DNA from 3 places in the Staphylococcus sp. Ze2 genome. Region 2 is predicted to be linked to each of the others. Evidence: riboswitches for the same ligand, from Rfam matches in the RefSeq annotation. Region 2 holds a riboswitch; each other region holds the start of a gene.
What was found. A riboswitch is a leader RNA that binds a small molecule or an ion and turns the genes downstream of it on or off. The one in region 2 is predicted to bind thiamine pyrophosphate.
Positions count from the first base shown of each region.

Region 1 (6,501 bases), 710 kb from region 2:
TACAAAATCGTCTGAATAGATTAGAGGGCATTGTAGTTCCATCTGTTAGTGTGAATAGTAACAATGGACAGTCTAACTCACATAATATGCAAGGCAAAGATGATATTAATAAAAATAAGGATACATTACAAAAATCACCTGCTTTAAGTAGTAATCCTCAAAAAACATTAAACAGTAAAGCTGATACATCTAATGATGCATCAAATGATATGAAAGGTACTCATATGAGTACTGCAAATAATGAAAGTACCAACACTACTAAACTTAACATTAATAGTGATAATACTAAGAGAGGCAAATCTAATAATGTGAAGGTGTTGTCACCAAGTAAAGTAGATGAGAAAATTGATGCTAAAACTTTACCTAATACTGGTGAAGAAGCAACTAAAGATACAACACTATTTGGAGCTTTATTAGCATCTATTGGTTCACTAATAGTTTGGAGAAGTCGTAAAAAAGAAAATACGAAAGAAACTAAGTAACACTATAACAAGATTTAATATAGTAAATTAGTATTTGCAAAATTGTTTGAAAGGTCCGAGATATTAGTATATCTCGGGCCTCTTATTATATATATTGAAAATGGAGTAGATGTAAATTATCACTAATCAAAAGATTCATGTTCAATTCCTTGAGACATTAATTCATATACATAAACTATAGATTGTATATATTATTAAAAACTATTTTTTATAGTCATTCTCGGGTGTTATTTTGCTTTCTTAAATAAACTAAATTGTTTTATTGAGGAAGATGTTTAAAAGGTGTAAATTAATATTAAAGGATACTATTTGATTTGTTATCTATTCTTAAAATTTATTTTCAAAAATACCAAATAATGAGGTGAAATAAATGTTAATAATGGTTGCAGTTCTTACACCCATATTACTTGTCGGCTTCATAGTGATGTCAATTTTAGAAGAAAAGAAAAACAACAAGAAAAAAGGGAAGAAAAAATAAGTTTATTAATATAAATTAATAAGCAAAATTGGATTTACTAATACAGAGACAAGTTGTTTAACGTGAAACAAAGCTTAACAGTCTTTGGGGCATATTCAGATTTTGCATTATATAAAAGAAATTGCTTCGATAGCTCATATGCAGAGAGTTTTAGCATAAAATATGTGTGATTGATTTTTTCAAAGGGGGTACTTATGTAAATTTCTCATTATTTCATAAGTATAAAAAAGTTAGTGGAATTAGGCAAAGGGGGCAAAATTAAAATGCACGAAATGTTGATTATTTTAGAGACTGTATTGTTGCCTATTTTTATTATGATTATAATAGGATATATATTGCAGAAAAAGTTTTCATTAGATTTAAAAACATTAGCAAAATTAAACATATACATATTTGTTCCTGGATTCATATTTGTGAAATTTTATAAGACAAATTTTGAAATCAAATTATTATTGTATATCGTATTATTCTTTATCATATACATAATTATTCTTTACGGTATTGGTAAGTTATTGACATATTTTGGTACAAAGGATAAAGGTGAAGCGACAACTTTAACGAATAGCATATTATTCTTTAATTCAGGCAATTACGGTGTTCCAGTAAATGATTTAGTATTTAAAGGAGATCCTTTAGCTATGTCTGTTCAAGTCATTGTACTTTCCTTGCAAAATATATTTACTTTTTCATATGGCATATTTTCAATACAAGCTGTACATATTGGGAAAATCAAGGCAATGTTGGGTTACTTTAAGATGCCTGTTTTATATGCTTTGATATTCGCCATTATTTTAAATTATGGTAACGTTACCATACCTAAGTTTATATGGACGCCCGCAAACTATATTGCAGATGCAATGATTGCAATTGCTTTAATATTATTAGGTGCTCAAATTGCTAATATTAAATTTAGTTTTAAATGGTCAAGTTCATATGTGTTTATATTTGTTAGGCTGATTGTTGGACCGGTAATAGCCCTTGTAATTATCAAACTGATGGGGCTTGAAGGTATCATAGCACAAGCGTTATTTATTACTTCAGCCATGCCTACGTCTGTTAACAGTTCAGTTATTGCCCAGGAATATGATAACTATCCTGAGCTTGCAGCAGAATTAGTCTTTTTATCAACATTACTGAGCGCAATAACCGTAGTCATCGTCATTTATATATCAAAAATATTATTCTAACTTCAGATTCATTGTAATATCATATTATTGGAATTTTGAAAGTTATTTCAATATGATACAGTTGTTGAATATTTAAAATCTAACAAAAGGAATCGATGATATTGAATGAAGCAGTGTTAGGGATAGATGTAGGAACAAGTTCAGTTAAAGTTATTTCCGTAAATAAAGAAGGAGAAGTTCTAGCTAAGGTTAGCGAAGAGCTTGATATTATACAACTTCAATCCGGATACAATGAGCAACAACCAGACGAATGGTTTGAAGCAACAAAATCATGTATTAGACAAATATTAAGTAACGATTCGTTGAATGATATCTTTATTCGTGGCTTATCATTATCTGGTCAAATGCATAGTTTAGTGGCATTAGATAGCGATAATAAGCCGATTCGAAATGCGATTTTATGGAATGATACTCGATCTACACGTCAATGTGCAACAATAGAACAGCACTTTGGTAATTATGTGTTATCAAATCCAGTGTTAGAAGGTTTTACACTAACGAAATTACTGTGGATAAAAGATAATGAACCTAACAATTGGAACAAAATAGCAACATTCTTATTACCAAAAGATTATGTGCAGTTTAGGCTAACTGGCAAAATAAATATGGAATATTCAGATGCTTCAAGCACACTATTACTAGATCCAAAACAAAAAAATTGGTCGAAGACAATTGGTTCAAAATTTGGTATCGGTGATATTTATCCAACACTCGTATCATCTGGAGATTTTATTGGATATTTAGAAAGTAGCTTAGCTAAATCATTAGGATTAAAAGAGTATGTAGCGGTTTTTGCGGGTGGTGGTGATAATGCATGTGGCGCACTTGGTGCGGGTGTTATCAAATCCAATGATACATTATGTAGTATTGGTACGTCTGGCACGTTATTAACTTGTGAAGCAGATGAAGGGAAGGCGTATCACCATAATTTACACTATTTCAATCATGTTGTAGAGAATAAATCATATGTAATGGGTGTGACGCTTGCTGCTGGAGATAGTTTGAATTGGTTAAAAAATCATGTGTTCCCTAATTTAACTTTCAATCAAATTTTAAGCTTAGCAAGTGAATCTACAATTGGCAGTGAAGGTTTGTTATTTGCACCATATCTCTCAGGTGAGCGTACACCACATGGCGATTCGCAAATTAGAGGTAGCTTTATTGGGTTAAGTACGTTACATACAAATGCAGATATAGCCAGATCAGTAATTGAAGGTATTACATACTCATTGTATGAAACATTGGTACATCTACGTGAAAAGGGGAAGGACATAACGCATATTACATCAATCGGTGGTGGTGCGAAAAATGATTTTTGGTTACAATTACAAGCTGATATTTTTAATACGAAAGTCAGTAAATTAAAATATGAAGAAGGGCCTTGCATGGGGGCTGCGATGCTAGCTATTATAGGATTGAATTGGTATAAAAGCGTAGAAAAGATAGTTGATCAATTTATTATCTATGATAGAACCTTTTATCCAAATAAAGCCCATCATGAACGCTATGTTAAATATTTTGAAGTATATCAAGAAGTCTATCGTCAGACCCGACCTATAACAGCACGTTTGTTAGAGTTGTCTTTATAAGTAAGACAATACATACTTATGCTAGCTGATATTAGGTACATGTGGTACGAATGTCAAAGTGAGACTTGAAATGTGAATCATTATAAGTTAGATTGTAAGTAATCGCTAAAACGTGTGAAATGAATATTTAATTTGAAAATTTAATAGATAGAAACCACTGGAAGTGCCTTTGATAAAGGCTGAGACCGAAGTAATAACTGAGGGATTCCTAGAACCTGATCCAGTTCGCACTGGCGTAGGAAAGTGGCGTTTTCTATGATAGAAGTAATCATATAACGTTATTTTTCCACCAGGAAAAATAACGTTTTTTTATTTGGAGTGATTATATTGTTTGTTGCTATTACACCATATCAAGATTTATCTGAATCACATATTAAGCATTACTGTGAAATCGAAGGAGTTATAGATTATTTATTAATTAGAACTCCAATGACTACTGAAGAAGTAATTCAGTGGGTTCATGAAATAATAAAAAATGGATTTTCTAAGGATAAGATTATTATTCATAGCGATATCAACGTAATCATACAATGTGACTTGTCGGCAATTCATTTTAGAGAAAATGACCCTCATATTGAGGAGGTACAAGCTAATTATCCCGATATACAAGTGAGTATGTCTACGCATCATAAAGATGGTGTTGCTAATGCTAAGTATTTAGGGATAGACTTTGTGTTGTTTGGACACGTATTTGAGACACCTTCTAAACCTCAGCAGACACCTAGAGCAAAGTCGGAGGTTGAAGGAGCGTTACAAATTGATATTCCGATTATTGCAATTGGAGGTATTAATCAACATACTATGCCCTCCTTACCTAGTGGATTTTCAGGAATAGCCGGTATTTCTATTTTTAATCAATATTCGAAACAAAAACTCATGAATATGAAGGAAGTGTGGGATGGACATGTATGATGTCATTATTATTGGATCAGGAGTCATGGGCATGTCAATCGCACGTGGGTTAAGTCAGTCTTTTGCGAATATAGCTGTGATAGATAGAGATGAAGCAGGTAAGCATGCATCTTATAAAGCGGGTGGAATGTTAGGCGCACAAAATGAATTCACCGAAAACAGTGCTCTGTTTAGTTTAGCAACAACTTCTCAAAAGATGTTTGAACCTCTGAGAGATAGTTTGTTGGAAGAGGTTGGCGTGGATATTGAGTATTTAAATAGTGGGTTAATAAAATTGGCTGCTAATCATTATGAGAATAAAAAGATTGAACAGCAATATCAATTTTTAAGACAACATTTTACATCTGTAGAACGTCTTAGCTCGACTGATGTTCAGCACATGTCCAAAGGAGCGATTACTTCAAAGCATACAAAGGGTCTTTATATGCCTGAAGATCATCAAATCAATGCAAATCACTACACCAAAGCGTTATTGAAATCACTATCACATCGACATATAGATAGGATATACCAAACAACTGTAACCCATGTTGAAGCTATAAAAGGCGGCTACCGTGTGGATACACAAAGTGAAACTTATTATACTGAAAAGTTAATTGTCACGGGTGGCGCTTGGACAAGCAGACTTTTACAACAATATTTACCTTGTGAAGCGGTTAGTGGTGTAAAAGGAGAAGTACTATTAGTAGAACAACCTAATTTAAATTTGGATGTGACCATGTTCCTGACAAATGGTTGTTACGTCGTTCCTAAATTAAAGAATAGATACTTAATCGGTGCAACAAGTTACTTTGATGACTACTCAGTTGGGGTGTCTAATTCAGGAAAATCATGGCTTAAGTCACAAGCTTTGCGTTATATACCTGATTTAAAAAATTGGAAAATTATAAACCAATGGTCAGGCATACGCCCTTATTGTCAAAATGAACATCCTATTATGGATGAAGTGAATAAAGACTTATTTGTCATTGCTGGCCATTATCGCAATGGAATTTTACTTTCACCTTTAATCGGTGAGCTGATAAGTCAGTGGATTATCAATGGGCATAGGCCAAAACAATTATATGATTTTAGATTAGCAGAGGTGAAATAAATGAAATGTAAGATTAATGGTGACGTATTTAACTTTGAACAGCCAATTAATATACAAGAAGTAATTCAATCATTAGGATTGGATGAAACACGCATTATTGTAGAGCACAATGAAACATTAATTAAGAGAGAACAATTTACATCTCGAATAGTCAATGATGAAGATAACTTAGAATTATTAGAATTTGTAGGAGGCGGTTAATATGTTTAAAATAGGCAACTTTACATTAAATTCAAGATTATTATTAGGTACAGGAAAATTTGAAAACGAAAAGGTACAAACTCAGGCTATTGAAGCATCAGAAACAGAAGTATTAACTTTTGCAGTGAGACGTATGAATTTATATGACAAAGATTTACCTAATCCATTAGCAAAAGTTGATCTATCGAAATTCATCACGTTTCCAAACACTGCAGGGGCTAAGACAGCTAAAGAAGCAGTCCGTATAGCAGAAATTGCTGATCACGCAGGCGTTTGTGACATGATTAAGGTAGAAGTTATTGGTGATGACGAAACGTTACTGCCAGACCCATTAGAAACATATGAAGCATGCAAAGTATTGTTGGAAAAAGGTTATACAGTCTGTCCATATATATCCAATGATGTTGTGTTAGCGAAACGCTTAGAAGAATTAGGTGTTCATGCAATTATGCCGCTTGCCTCTCCTATTGGCACGGGAAGAGGAATCAATAACCCATTAAATTTGCGCTATATTATTGAACGCGTTAATGTACCAGTAATCGTAGACGCAGGTATTGGT
Region 1 is NZ_CP183486.1:475,276-481,776, forward strand. It holds gene ACM591_RS01985 (GA-like domain-containing protein) at 1-482, shown strand, start outside; gene ACM591_RS01990 (AEC family transporter) at 1,224-2,147, shown strand; gene xylB (xylulokinase) at 2,249-3,736, shown strand; TPP riboswitch at 3,886-3,995, shown strand; gene ACM591_RS02000 (thiamine phosphate synthase) at 4,055-4,648, shown strand; gene ACM591_RS02005 (NAD(P)/FAD-dependent oxidoreductase) at 4,635-5,741, shown strand; gene thiS (sulfur carrier protein ThiS) at 5,742-5,942, shown strand; gene ACM591_RS02015 (thiazole synthase) at 5,944-6,501, shown strand, end outside.
Region 1: linked by a shared signal. The riboswitch ahead of ACM591_RS02000 (thiamine phosphate synthase) and the one ahead of tenA (thiaminase II) in region 2 are both predicted to bind thiamine pyrophosphate.

Region 2 (6,501 bases):
CTACCTCAAAATTAACCCACCCAAATCTATATACATTAAATCCTACTATCAATTATACTTCTTCAGGCTATTCCTCTTAATGTAAGTGAAAAAGAGGGATAGCTTTTTAAATATAAAAATAATTTTTGAGAAATGAAAAAGTAAAATAGAAGATTCTATTATCCAGAATAGTCAGATAAATTACAATTATATTACATGTCATATAACGATTTAATATTCTAAAAAACTTTCACAGTGGTATTTAAACAGAATGAAATTAATTTAAAAATATATTTATATGTAATTTAATCGTAAAGAAAGGGCAGTTTTTTTCACTTCACTGTAACCTACAAGGATTTTATGAATGTTATAGTTGTAATTGCAAATTAATCATAAATAACTTATTTATCTTATAGGAGGATTTTTTTACAATGAAAAAAACAGTAATCGCATCAACTTTAGCAGTAGGACTTGGAGTAACAGGATTTGCAACAGGAAATTCAGCTGACGCTGCTGAACAAGGTGTAGACAAAGCACAATTAGCACAACAAGCACTAACTAATCCAGAATCATTAAATGAAGCACCAGTTCAAGAAGGTGCATATGACATTAATTTCACATACAATAATACAGACTTTAACTTTTCTTCAGACGGTGAAAACTTTAGCTGGAGCTATGGGGAAGGTTCTAGCGAAGAATCAAACACACCAGTAGAAGAAACTACAAATAATAATGTACAAGAAGAGCAAGCTCAAACTACAACAGAGCAACCAGCACAAGAAGCAGCACCTCAAGAAGAAACAACACAACAACCGCAACAAGAAGCAACTTCACAACCTTCAACTACTTCAAACGAATCAAGTTCAAATGAAGCTTCAGAAGGTTCATCAGGTATAAATGCACACTTACAACAAATTGCGCAACGTGAATCAGGTGGCGATATTCATGCTACAAACCCATCATCAGGTGCTTCAGGTAAGTTCCAATTCTTACAAAGTACATGGGATTCAGTAGCACCAGCTCAATATCAAGGTCAACCAGCTGGTAATGCACCAGAAGCAGTACAAGACGCTGCAGCTCAAAAATTATATGATGAAGTTGGCCCTTCACAATGGGTAACTGCATAATATAATAGTAACTTAATATAGTGAATGATTAGAGTCCGCGACATAACTAGATGTCGCGGACTTTTTTATCGTAAAGATAACATACTAATGAAATAATAAAGTTAAATATTAATGTGATTTCGAAAATAGTCATATTCGTAGGAGATAAACTAATCTAATGAAATCTTTTTAACTAAATTTGATTTCTATGTCCTTAGTTTATATATAAACCATTTTATTGCAATAGCTGGCTTACTTTGATATCTTTTAGATAAATACAATATATAAAATCTACTAGGGGAGCCTTTTGGCTGAGATGATTTACGTCAGACCCTTACAACCTGATTTGGTTAATGCCAACGTAGGAAAGTAGTTTAATTATAGTTAAATTGCTATACCTTTCTATTAATTAACTACATTCCTAGTTGGAATGTAGTTTTTTAATTTATAGGAGGAAATCATTTGTTATTTTCAGAAATGTTAAAAAAAGAGTCACAATATATCATCAATGATATTTACGAGGATCCATTTATTCAAGGGATGTTGCACGGTGATTTATCAATTAATGCCACAAAGTTTTATTTACGTGCCGACGCATCGTATCTAAAAGAATTCGCTAATATATATGCATTGCTAATTCCAAAAATGAATAAATTAGAAGACGTGAAATTTTTAGTAGATCAAATTCAGTTTATTGTAGATGGTGAAGTAGAGGCACATGAAATCTTGGCTGAATATGTTGGAGAAAATTATGATGATATTGTAAGTGAAAAAGTCTGGCCACCAAGTGGTGATCATTATATTAAGCACATGTATTTTAATGCGTATGCAAAAGAAAATGCAGCATATACGATTGCTGCAATGGCGCCTTGTCCTTATGTTTACCAAGCGATTGCACAACGTGCGTTAGAAGATAATCAATTAAATAGAGATTCGATATTAGCAAAATGGTTCGATTTTTACAGTACTGAAATGGATGAACTGGTCGATGTATTTGATAAATTATTGAATAAACTAACTGAAGCATGTACAGTTGATGAAAAGTATGAAATAAAAATGTGTTTTTTACAAAGTACAATTCATGAACGTAATTTCTTTAATATGTCATATATAGAAGAAGATTGGTTATATGGAGGGGAATAAAATGAAGAAACCGAAAATTGCTTTGACTATTGCAGGCACCGACCCAACTGGTGGCGCCGGTGTTATGGCAGATTTAAAATCTTTTCATGCGTGTGGCGTATATGGGATGGCCACTATAACGAGTATTGTAGCTCAAAATACAAAAGGCGTACAACACATCCATAATTTAGAAACTCAATGGTTATCTGAACAACTTAGCAGTGTTTTTGATGATGAGTTACCACATGCAATTAAAACGGGTATGATTGCATCAAAAGATATGATGAAAGTTATTCAAGCGTATTTAGAAACGTATCCAGATATACCATACGTTATAGATCCAGTTATGCTAGCAAAAAGTGGAGACTCACTGATGGATGATGATGCTAAAAAGGATTTACAGAATATTTTATTACCATTGGCTACAGTCGCAACGCCTAATTTACCTGAAGCAGAAGAAATCACTGGATTGACTATAGATAATGAAGCATCTATTTATAAAGCCGGTGAAATTTTCATAAATGAAATTGGTAGTAAAGGTGTTGTGATTAAAGGTGGGCATGCTGAAGATTTAGATAAAGCTAAAGACTACTTATTCACGAAGGAAAATGTTTATACTTTTGAAGATCCACGTTATGAAACAAAACACACACATGGTACAGGATGTACATTTTCAGCAGTCATCACTGCGGAACTCGCCAAAGGTAAATCAATTTTTGAAGCGGTCAAAAAAGCTAAAGCCTTTATTTCATTAAGTATCAAATACACACCTGAAATAGGTCAGGGTAGAGGACCAGTAAACCATTTTGCATATATGAAGAAAGTAGGTTTAGATGATGAATAGCTTGAATCAATTAAGAGAAAATAATCCGTTAGTTATTTGTTATACGAATGATGTTGTAAAGAATTTTACAGCCAATGGCTTATTGAGCTTAGGCGCAAGTCCAGCTATGAGCGAAGCACCGGAAGAAGCGATGGATATGCTTACTTATGCAAATGCACTACTAATAAATATTGGTACACTGACGAAAGCAAGAGAAATAGATATATTAAAGATTGCTAAAACGGCAAATCAAATAGGAACGCCCATTGTTTTTGACCCTGTAGCGGTAGGAGCGTCTCAATATCGAAAAGATTTCTGCGCAACTTTTTTGAAAGAAATTGATGTTGCTGTAATCAAAGGTAATGCATCAGAATTATTAGCATTGATGGATGCAGATACAACAATGAAAGGGACAGATAGTGACCAAGATTTGGATGCAATTACTATTGCTAAAAATGCATATAAACAATTTGATACAGCAATAGCCATAACAGGAGAAACAGATATTGTGATTCAAGACAATAAAATGTATAAATTATCTAATGGCTCACCATTATTAGCAAAAGTGACAGGCGCTGGATGTCTGTTAGGTGCAGTTATAGCGAGTTTTTTAAATCAAGATAAAAAAGTGACTGTAGATAGGTTAATAGATGCTATTTCAATTTATAATATAGCTTCAGAACAAGCTGAACAAAATTCAAAAAATAATGGACCTGGCTCATTTATGATTGAATTACTAAATGCACTTTATCACATTCAATACGATGACTATTTAACATTGAGTAACAGGCAAGAGGTGTAATTATGTTCGATAAAGATAGTTTGAAAGTTTATTTTATATGCGGTACTCAAGATATACCAGTATCGAAATCGATAAAAGAGGTTGTGAAAACAGCCTTAGATTCAGGTATCACTATGTTTCAATATAGAGAAAAGGGTGATGGTTCTTTAACTGGAAATGATAAGGTGGAAATGGCACAACAATTATTAGAACTTTGTCACAGTTATAATGTACCTTTTATTGTAAATGATGATGTAACACTAGCTGAAAATATAAATGCTGATGGAATTCACGTAGGGCAAAATGATATGAAAGTTACGGAGTTTGCCCAAAAATTTAAAAATAAAATTATTGGTCTAAGTATTAGTGATATTAAGGAATATGAGCAATCTGATTTAACTTATGTTGATTATATCGGTGTTGGTCCGATGTACGCCACTAATTCTAAACAGGATGCAAACTCCCCAGTTGGTCCTGAAATGATACCTAAGTTAAGAAGTTATATTGAGGATTTCCCAATCGTTGCAATAGGCGGAATTACTGTCGATAATACAGAAGAAATAATCCAAGCTGGAGCGAACGGTGTATCAATCATTTCTGCAATAAGTAAAAGTGACAATATAAGTAAGACAGTAAGACAATTTTTACAAAATGTTGATTAAAGTATAAAAATTTCTTTTTTTGTTTTCTACTTCCCTCCTAATATGATAAAATAAATTCTATGTGAATATATCATTAGAGGTGGAAAAATGAAGAAGAAAGCGCTACTCCCTTTATTATTAGGTGTAATGGTCTTTTTAGCAGGCTGTGACTATTCAAAACCTGGAAATAGAGATGGATTTTTCTATAATACGTTCGTAGAACCAATGGATAAAGTTATACATTGGTTAGGAACTAGTTTTAATAACGACTATGGTTTAGCAATCATAGTACTTGTATTGGCGATTCGTGTAGTATTATTGCCATTCATGTTATCAAACTATAAAAACAGTCACATGATGCGTGAAAAAATGAAGGTTGCAAAACCGGATATTGATGCTATTCAAGAAAAGGTTAAACGTTCGCGTACGCAAGAAGAGAAGATGGCAGCAAACCAAGAAATGATGGAAGTTTATAAAAAATATGATATGAACCCTATGAAGAGCATGTTAGGTTGTTTACCGATTTTAATCCAAATGCCGATTATTATGGGATTATTCTTCGTATTAAAATACCCTTCAAGCGGTGGTTTCACTGAACACCCTAACTTCTTATGGTTTAACTTAGCAAAACCAGATATTTGGATTACAATTATTGCAGGTATTTTATACTTCTTACAAGCATATGTATCAAGTAAGAGTATGCCAAATGAACAACGTCAAATGGGTTATATGATGATGGTCATCTCACCTATAATGATTGTGTGGATTGCATTAAGCTCTGCATCTGCTTTAGGTCTATATTGGTCAGTTAGTGCGGCGTTCTTGATTGTACAAACACAAGTAGCAAATATGTATTACTCAAAACTTGCTAAAAAAGAAGTGGCACCGATGATTGAAGCAATGGAGAAAAATAAAGCAGAATCAACTGGTAAAGGTAAAAACACACAAGTAGTATCTAAGAAAAACAAAAAAAAATAAAATAAACACCAAGAGTTAAATTTCTAGATATAAGAAGAATCCCGAACTGATAATTAAATCAGTTCGGGATTCTTTTTGGTTCGAAAGTTTTTGATTATTTAAATTTAATGTTACAACTAGCAATACCATTCATTAAAAAATTGTTCAACGAATTGTTGCATATATTGATGTCGCTCTTGTGCAATTTGTTTGGCAGTAGTTGTATGCATTAAATCTTTAAGTTTAAATAATTTTTCATAAAAATGTTTTATAGCAGAAGGGGACCATTCGCTATAAAGAGATGTATCGACTTCGTTAATATTCTTTGTATCATGTTCTTTCCACATAGATTCTTTAAAATGACCGGAAAATTGAAAAGTTCTAGCAATACCAATAGCACCAATTGCATCTAGTCTATCAGCATCACGTACAATTTGGCCTTCGATAGATAATGATACAAGGTTGTTTTGCCCATTTTTATAACTGATATTCTCGATAATATATAAGATATGTTGTAACTGTTCGGGAGCTAATTGTAAGTTTGTTAGAAAGCTTTTCAAGTTTTGTAATGCTTTTTGAGTATTTGTAAGTTTTGTATCAACGGTGTCATGTAACAAACTTGCTAGTTGAATTGTTAACAAATCTCCTGCTTGTTCTTGTTTTGAGATGTATGTTGCCATTTTAACAACTCTATTAACATGAGCAATGTCATGGCCAGTCGCATCATTTTTATGAAAGTGAGTCATGTATTCATTTGCCTGATTAAGTATGTTTATATGATTCAAAATAAAATCACCTCTAAAGTTGTATATTGGTAATGATAAATATATGTTATTTATAAAAATAAAGGTCTAAGTAGTTTAACATCATAAACATTATCTTAGACCTCATAGCATACTATAATATTGGAGATAATAATCTAGAAATGCCTTCTTTAAATTTAATCCATAAGCTTCGCTGTTTGTAAATCTCTTGCGTTAATCTATAAGATACTTCCAAGTCTTTTTCGAAAGCTAATCTTAATTCTTTAGCTATGTGTGTATCATAAATAAAGGCATTAATTTCAAAGTTCAATGTAAAGCTACGATGATC
Region 2 is NZ_CP183486.1:1,188,516-1,195,016, forward strand. It holds gene ACM591_RS05310 (transglycosylase family protein) at 411-1,106, shown strand; TPP riboswitch at 1,372-1,470, shown strand; gene tenA (thiaminase II) at 1,548-2,228, shown strand; gene thiD (bifunctional hydroxymethylpyrimidine kinase/phosphomethylpyrimidine kinase) at 2,230-3,051, shown strand; gene thiM (hydroxyethylthiazole kinase) at 3,044-3,832, shown strand; gene thiE (thiamine phosphate synthase) at 3,835-4,473, shown strand; gene yidC (membrane protein insertase YidC) at 4,561-5,430, shown strand; gene ACM591_RS05340 (HD domain-containing protein) at 5,547-6,194, opposite strand; gene cls (cardiolipin synthase) at 6,307-6,501, opposite strand, start outside.

Region 3 (6,501 bases), 990 kb from region 2:
CGTCTTATCTGCTTCAATGTCCTAGTGCATTAATATTTACTTGGTTCACGTAATTTCATTACAAAAGCTACTACAATAGCAATTAACATAATTAGTAATATTGGTGTTATGAAAATTGATAGTAATAAGCCATGTACCATAATATTCACAAATTCAGTTAGTAATTTGAAAAATAATAAACTGACCATGAATAGTTGTAAATAGTAAAATCTATCTTTCAAGAAATTTGTTAATGTCGTTAATATATAAATAATGATGATAAACATTAACAGCAGCAATGTTATCCACTCAATTACGTATTGTGTTTGAGAAATCTCCCAATTGCCAGACACAAACAATGAATTTCTATTGTTAAATTCAATTAAAGTAAAAAACAATAGGACTGCGCCACAAAATAATTCTACATACGCTGATTTTACCCATTTTGGTATTTTCATCCAATTAGGAATATCATCCTCTTGAATATCAATTTTTTCTTTCCACTTCGTAATGAATTTATCTTTTTTATCTCTTGCTTTTTGAATATCTACACTTCTACGTGTCTTCCTAGTAAATTCTGTCGTTTTATCTTGTATGTTTTTCCACGTTTCTTTCGTTTGATTTGTTACTGTGCCTTTACTTGTTCTAGATAATTCCGGTTCTTCTTCACCAAGTTCTTGCTTAGTTAGTGGAAGGGATCTTCTTAAGAATAAAAAGTTCCAAATTGACATTTGACCTAGTAACCACATGATTATGAAAAATGTGTTCACACTTAAAATATCAATCGGTATAATTTCATCACTATCAATTCTTCCGTATAGCACAATTTGCGTGAGTAAATAACTAATACCATAACTGAAAATAATCCAAAGATAATGGTATTTTCTATGATCTGTATTTAACTCATCCTTATAAACGATGTAACCAATGTGAATTACAAATGGTATTACGAAAATAATAGCAAAGAAGCTATAAACTTGAGTCATTAATATTAACGTGATAATAAAGAACAATATACCAACAACTAAAAAGAATATTGAAATATCATAGTCGTATCTTGTTGTTCTAAATAGAGTGAAACCAAGCAAAATAACACCAATACCGAATAAAATGATTATAATGGCACTAATTACTGGGAAATTCCCAATATAATTGCTTATTACTCTAATTATTTCACCAAAGAATGCGTTTATAAAATCCCATACATTATGAATATGTAAGTCAATTTTACCCTTGTTATTTAATTTATCAATTAAAGGTAAATTAATTAAAATGATGAGACCTGTGAAAAGCGAAACGATGCCTATAATATAACTATACAATATCTCAGCGTGTTTCTTCAAAAAAGACATACCATTCACCTCAAAAGTTATTATATATTAACATTTAGTTCTTGTCTTTAAGAATTTAATAAATACGTCCATAGTATGATATAAATCGATGTATAGTCAACTTTCCACTTATATCATACATTTAAACAATAAATTGATTATAACTAAGACTAAAATTTAAATCACTAGTTTTGTTTGATTTTTTTATGTTGTGGTATGTATATATTATACAAGCCATATAGTTTAAAAGGAGTGTTTAATCTATGAGTAAAGAAGAATTAAACAAAAAAGCCGCAGAACAAGCAAAAGAAGCGGAAGATAAATTAAAAGATAAGAAAGAAAAAGCTGATGATAGTACAGAAGAAACTAAAAAGAATGTACAAGATTCATTAGACTAAATGTTTCAATAATATAAGTATCACGTGCTTTAAAATATAAATGTAAATTCGACAAGTGAGGGTAGAGCATAATTATGCTCTACCCTCACCTTCTTATGTGATTTTTCAATGTCATTTCATTAGTATAGATATGATATGCTTTAAAACAATATTTCTAGATGAAAACATTATATATTAAAATGCAATGCGATAAGATGTGTATTAATATAATAGCTCATCTTCGTCTTATATGAGCACCTTGATTAAATGATAGAATTATTAGCTCTAATGGCAGTAAAGTACATACATTATATATTAAATTTAATGGACAGTCTTGACATTATCCCACAAAAGTCATACATTATAGTTAAATTTAAAATTATCATTCGCACTAGGGGTGTTTTGTGACTGAGATGAGGTATACCCTCAAACCCTTTGAACCTGATCTAGATGAAACTAGCGTAGGAAAGTGTACTAATCACCTATTTTCAGGTATTTGTATGCCTATATTTTAACGCGCAACTTTCTAGAAGGTTGTGCGTTTTTTATATTAGGAGGCGTTTTAATGTCAAAAGGATTAAAGCTTTCAGAAATTCTAGTGACTGTATTAATTGCTGTTGTTTTTGCAGTTATTTACAACATATGGAATTTTGTGTATAAAGCGTTACAAGTTACAGGATTACATTTTGAAGAATTAACATATGGTGCTTGGTTCATGGCTGCTATCGTTGCATACCTAATTATTCCTAAAGCTGGTATTGCAATTTTAGCTGAATTTGCTGCTGGTGCCGGTGAAACTATTGTCATGGGCCGTTTTGATATAGCAACTATGGTCTATGCCTTATTACAAGGTGTAGCCTGTGAAATTGTATTTGCTATTTTCAAATATAAATCTCGTTCAGCAATGATTGCAATGCTCGCTGGACTCTTAGCTTCTATTTCAACATTACCTTTAGACTTTGCTTATGGTTATTTAGGTGAAATTGCAGGTTGGAATCTAACGTTATATATTGGCTTCAGACTTATAAGTGGTATCGTCGTTGCCGGCCTAATTTCCTACTATATTGTAAAAGCATTGGATCAAACGGGCGTAACCAAATTGTTTAGACCTGCTTCAGCAAGTGACTATGATAATTTATAAGGAGCAATCACGTTGATAGCTACAAAAAATTTACGATTAAAATATCCAAACGGTAAGAGAAAGATATTTGATAATTTATCACTTCAAATCAACGAAAACGAAAAAGTACTTTTACTAGGTCCATCAGGTTCTGGCAAAAGCACTTTGTTAAATGTATTAAGTGGCATTGTACCAAACCTTATTGATTTACCTATCAAATATGATGAATTGATTATCGATGATTCTAGTAGTGTTATATTCCAAGATCCAGATAGTCAATTTTGTATGCCTAAAGTTGACGAAGAATTAGCTTTTGTTTTAGAAAATCAACAAATTCCTCGCCACGAAATGGATGAACGTATAGATAACGCATTAAAAGCCGTCGATTTAAAAGTTGATAAAAACCAATACATTAATCAGCTAAGCGGTGGTATGAAGCAGAAACTAGCAATTGCCGAAACGATATTACAACAATCGAACACCTTATTTTTAGATGAACCTACCGCAATGTTAGATGTTGAATCTACTGCAGAATTATGGGGTAAAATCAAAGCCCTGTGGCAAGATCAAACAGTTATTATTGTCGAACACAAAGTGAATCATATATGGCAACATATGGATCGTGTCATCTTATTAAATTATGAGGGTGACATCATTGCCGATAACACGCCCGAGGAAATCTTGAATGAACATGAAGATTTGTTAACAGAATATGGTGTTTGGCACCCGAACGCATGGCAATATGCCCCACCAACTATGCATTTCAATAGTGGTAGCTCAAACTTAGACCTTGAATTTGATAATGTAACTATAAAACGTGGTAAGCGAAATCTTGTTAATATATCTCAATTAAATGTAGGTACTGGAGAATGGATTACAATTACAGGCGCAAATGGCTCTGGAAAAACATCATTACTCGAATCAATGATGCAATTAATTAAATATGAAGGACGTATGTTAGTGAATCATCGGCCTTTCAATAAAATTAAAGTAGCCGCTAAATATATGTATTTAGTTTATCAAAATCCAGAGTTACAATTCATTACCTCCTCCGTTTATGATGAAATTTATATTCAATATAGAAATAAATTTAATTCTAAACAAGAAGCTGAGACGCAGACTGAAGCGATGTTAGAAACGCTTAACTTGTTATCAGTAAAGTCTCAACATCCTTATGAACTTTCAATAGGTCAAAAAAGACGTTTAAGTGTTGCAATCGCACTAAGTTCATCATCTGATTTCATATTACTTGATGAGCCTACATTCGGCCTCGATAGTCATAATACATTTAATTTAATAAAATTATTTCAACAACGTGTAGCAAGTGGTCAGACTATTGTTATGGTTACACACGATTCAGAAATTATATCTCGTTATCCAACACGAAGACTACATTTATCACATCACGTCATAGAAGAAATGGCCGGTGATTCTTATGTTTGATATTTGGAAGAAACATTATACTTTTGTAGATGATGTAAATATAATTACTAAGTTAGCAATCGCTATTATTTTATTTTTCTTTGTTATATTTGTTCATCAATTTGATTTCATGCTCTACATTGTATGCTTGATGCTACTATTTTTGTTGGCTTTTAATGGTTTGCAATTAAAAATCACTTTAACTTTTGTTATTTTAACAATGCTATTCAGCCTCATATCTGCGTTGTTTATGATTTTTTATGGTGATGGTACGCACACACTATTCCAATTTGGTTTTATCCATATTACTTCAGAGAGTTTATATCGTGGCTTACATTTAGCCATGCGTACGACTACCATCTCATTTTTCGGGGTTTTAATTGCTTTCACTTCTCAGATTGTTTTAGTTTTTTACAGTTTAATGCAACACTTAAAAGTAAAACCTAAAGTTGCTTATGCCTTTATGGCAGCAATTCGTATGGTTCCACTTATGTTCATTTCATTAATACAACTTAGAAAATCATTAAAAATGCGTTATCAGTTAATTAACGCACAAAATTATCGTGGCTTTAAAAAATTAAAACATTTATTAATTCCTTTGTTAAGCCAAAATATTCGTAAAGCACATCAGCTATCTGTAGCAATGGAAAAAAATGGATTTAAAGATGGTCCAAGAACATATTATTATTATGCGCCTTTCTCGTATAAAGATTTTCTATTAATTTTAGTAATGGGTATCATGTTATTAAGTGCTTATTTATTAGCTCAATACATTCCCATTACTGGCATTGAAGATATACGTGTAACAGATATTTATTAAAAGGATTAACCACTTTTTAAGTAGACATATTATCCAAAAAGAAAAGCGATTGGACAAAATTTAAACCACTTTGTCCAATCGCTTTTTAATTTCATGATAAACTTTTAACTATTTTATTGCTTTATTACTAATATCTTTACGATAGAAAAGACCATCGCTTTCTATTTTGTCGACCGCTTCATAGGCATTAAATTTAGCTTCAGCAATATTTTCACCTTCGCCTAATGCTAATATGACACGACCGCCCGAAGTAACATACTCATCATTTTCTTTCTTTAAACCACTTATAAAGTAATCTCCATTTAAATTAAACCCTGATACTCGATGCCCTTTTTCATATTGTCCTGGATAACCTTTTGAAGCTAACATAACACCTACAACCGCATTATCTTTCCATTCGAAATTGATAGGCGCTTTTTCTTCTAAATCAATTATATGTTGCATCAAGTCGCTCTCCATACGTGTGAGTAGTACTTGTGCTTCAGGATCACCAAAACGAGCATTAAATTCTATTACTTTTGGACCGTCTGCTGTAATAATTGCGCCTATATAAAGCACACCAAAAAATGAATACCCTTCTTGGACCATAGCTTTGGCAATTGGTTGAGCAATTTCGTCGTTAGTACGTTTCAAGATTGATTCATCAATATGAGGTACTGGACAATAAGCACCCATCCCACCTGTGTTTGGGCCTTGATCATTATCGTATGCACGTTTATGATCTTGCGCAATACAATCAAATGGTACTGCGTAGTCACCATTAACCATAGTCATAAGTGAAAATTCTTCGCCTTTAAGGAATTGTTCAAATACAACAACACCCTTTTCTTCAGGATATAAAGTTTCTACACCTGCTTGTGCTTCTTCATAATTATTTGCAATAATAACACCTTTACCAGCAGCTAACCCATCTTTCTTTAATACAACAGGATATTCACAAGATGCAATATATTGTAAGGCACTCTGTTTATTAGTAATTTCTTTGTATTCTGCCGTTGGTATTTTATATTTTTCCATTAATTGTTTTGCAAATAATTTTGAACCTTCTATTTGCGCAGCAGCTTGATTTGGACCAAACACTTTGACATCTGCTGCTTGTAATTTATCAGTTAAACCTTCTGTTAGTGGTAGTTCTGGCCCAATAATCGTCCACGCTATTTCATGTTGTTGTGCAAATGCCACTATTTTTTCATGATCAGTTTCAGCTATTTCCGTATGGATTATCGCTACATCTGCCATTGCATCATTACCTGGGATAGCATGTATTTCATTAACGAGAGGTGATTGACTTAATTTATGTGCTAAAACATGTTCTCTACCACCTGCACCAATTACAAGTACTTTCATATAATATATGGCCTCCATTATTAATGTTTAAAGTGTCTAACGCCTGTAGTTACCATAGCAATACCGTGTTTATTTGCCATATCAATAGATGCTTGGTCTTTAATT
Region 3 is NZ_CP183486.1:2,182,848-2,189,348, forward strand. It holds gene auxA (lipoteichoic acid stability factor AuxA) at 30-1,331, opposite strand; gene graF (glycopeptide resistance-associated protein GraF) at 1,574-1,708, shown strand; TPP riboswitch at 2,071-2,172, shown strand; gene ACM591_RS10275 (ECF transporter S component) at 2,253-2,828, shown strand; gene ACM591_RS10280 (ABC transporter ATP-binding protein) at 2,841-4,250, shown strand; gene ACM591_RS10285 (energy-coupling factor transporter transmembrane component T family protein) at 4,243-5,049, shown strand; gene purD (phosphoribosylamine--glycine ligase) at 5,158-6,396, opposite strand; gene purH (bifunctional phosphoribosylaminoimidazolecarboxamide formyltransferase/IMP cyclohydrolase) at 6,417-6,501, opposite strand, start outside.
Region 3: linked by a shared signal. The riboswitch ahead of ACM591_RS10275 (ECF transporter S component) and the one ahead of tenA (thiaminase II) in region 2 are both predicted to bind thiamine pyrophosphate.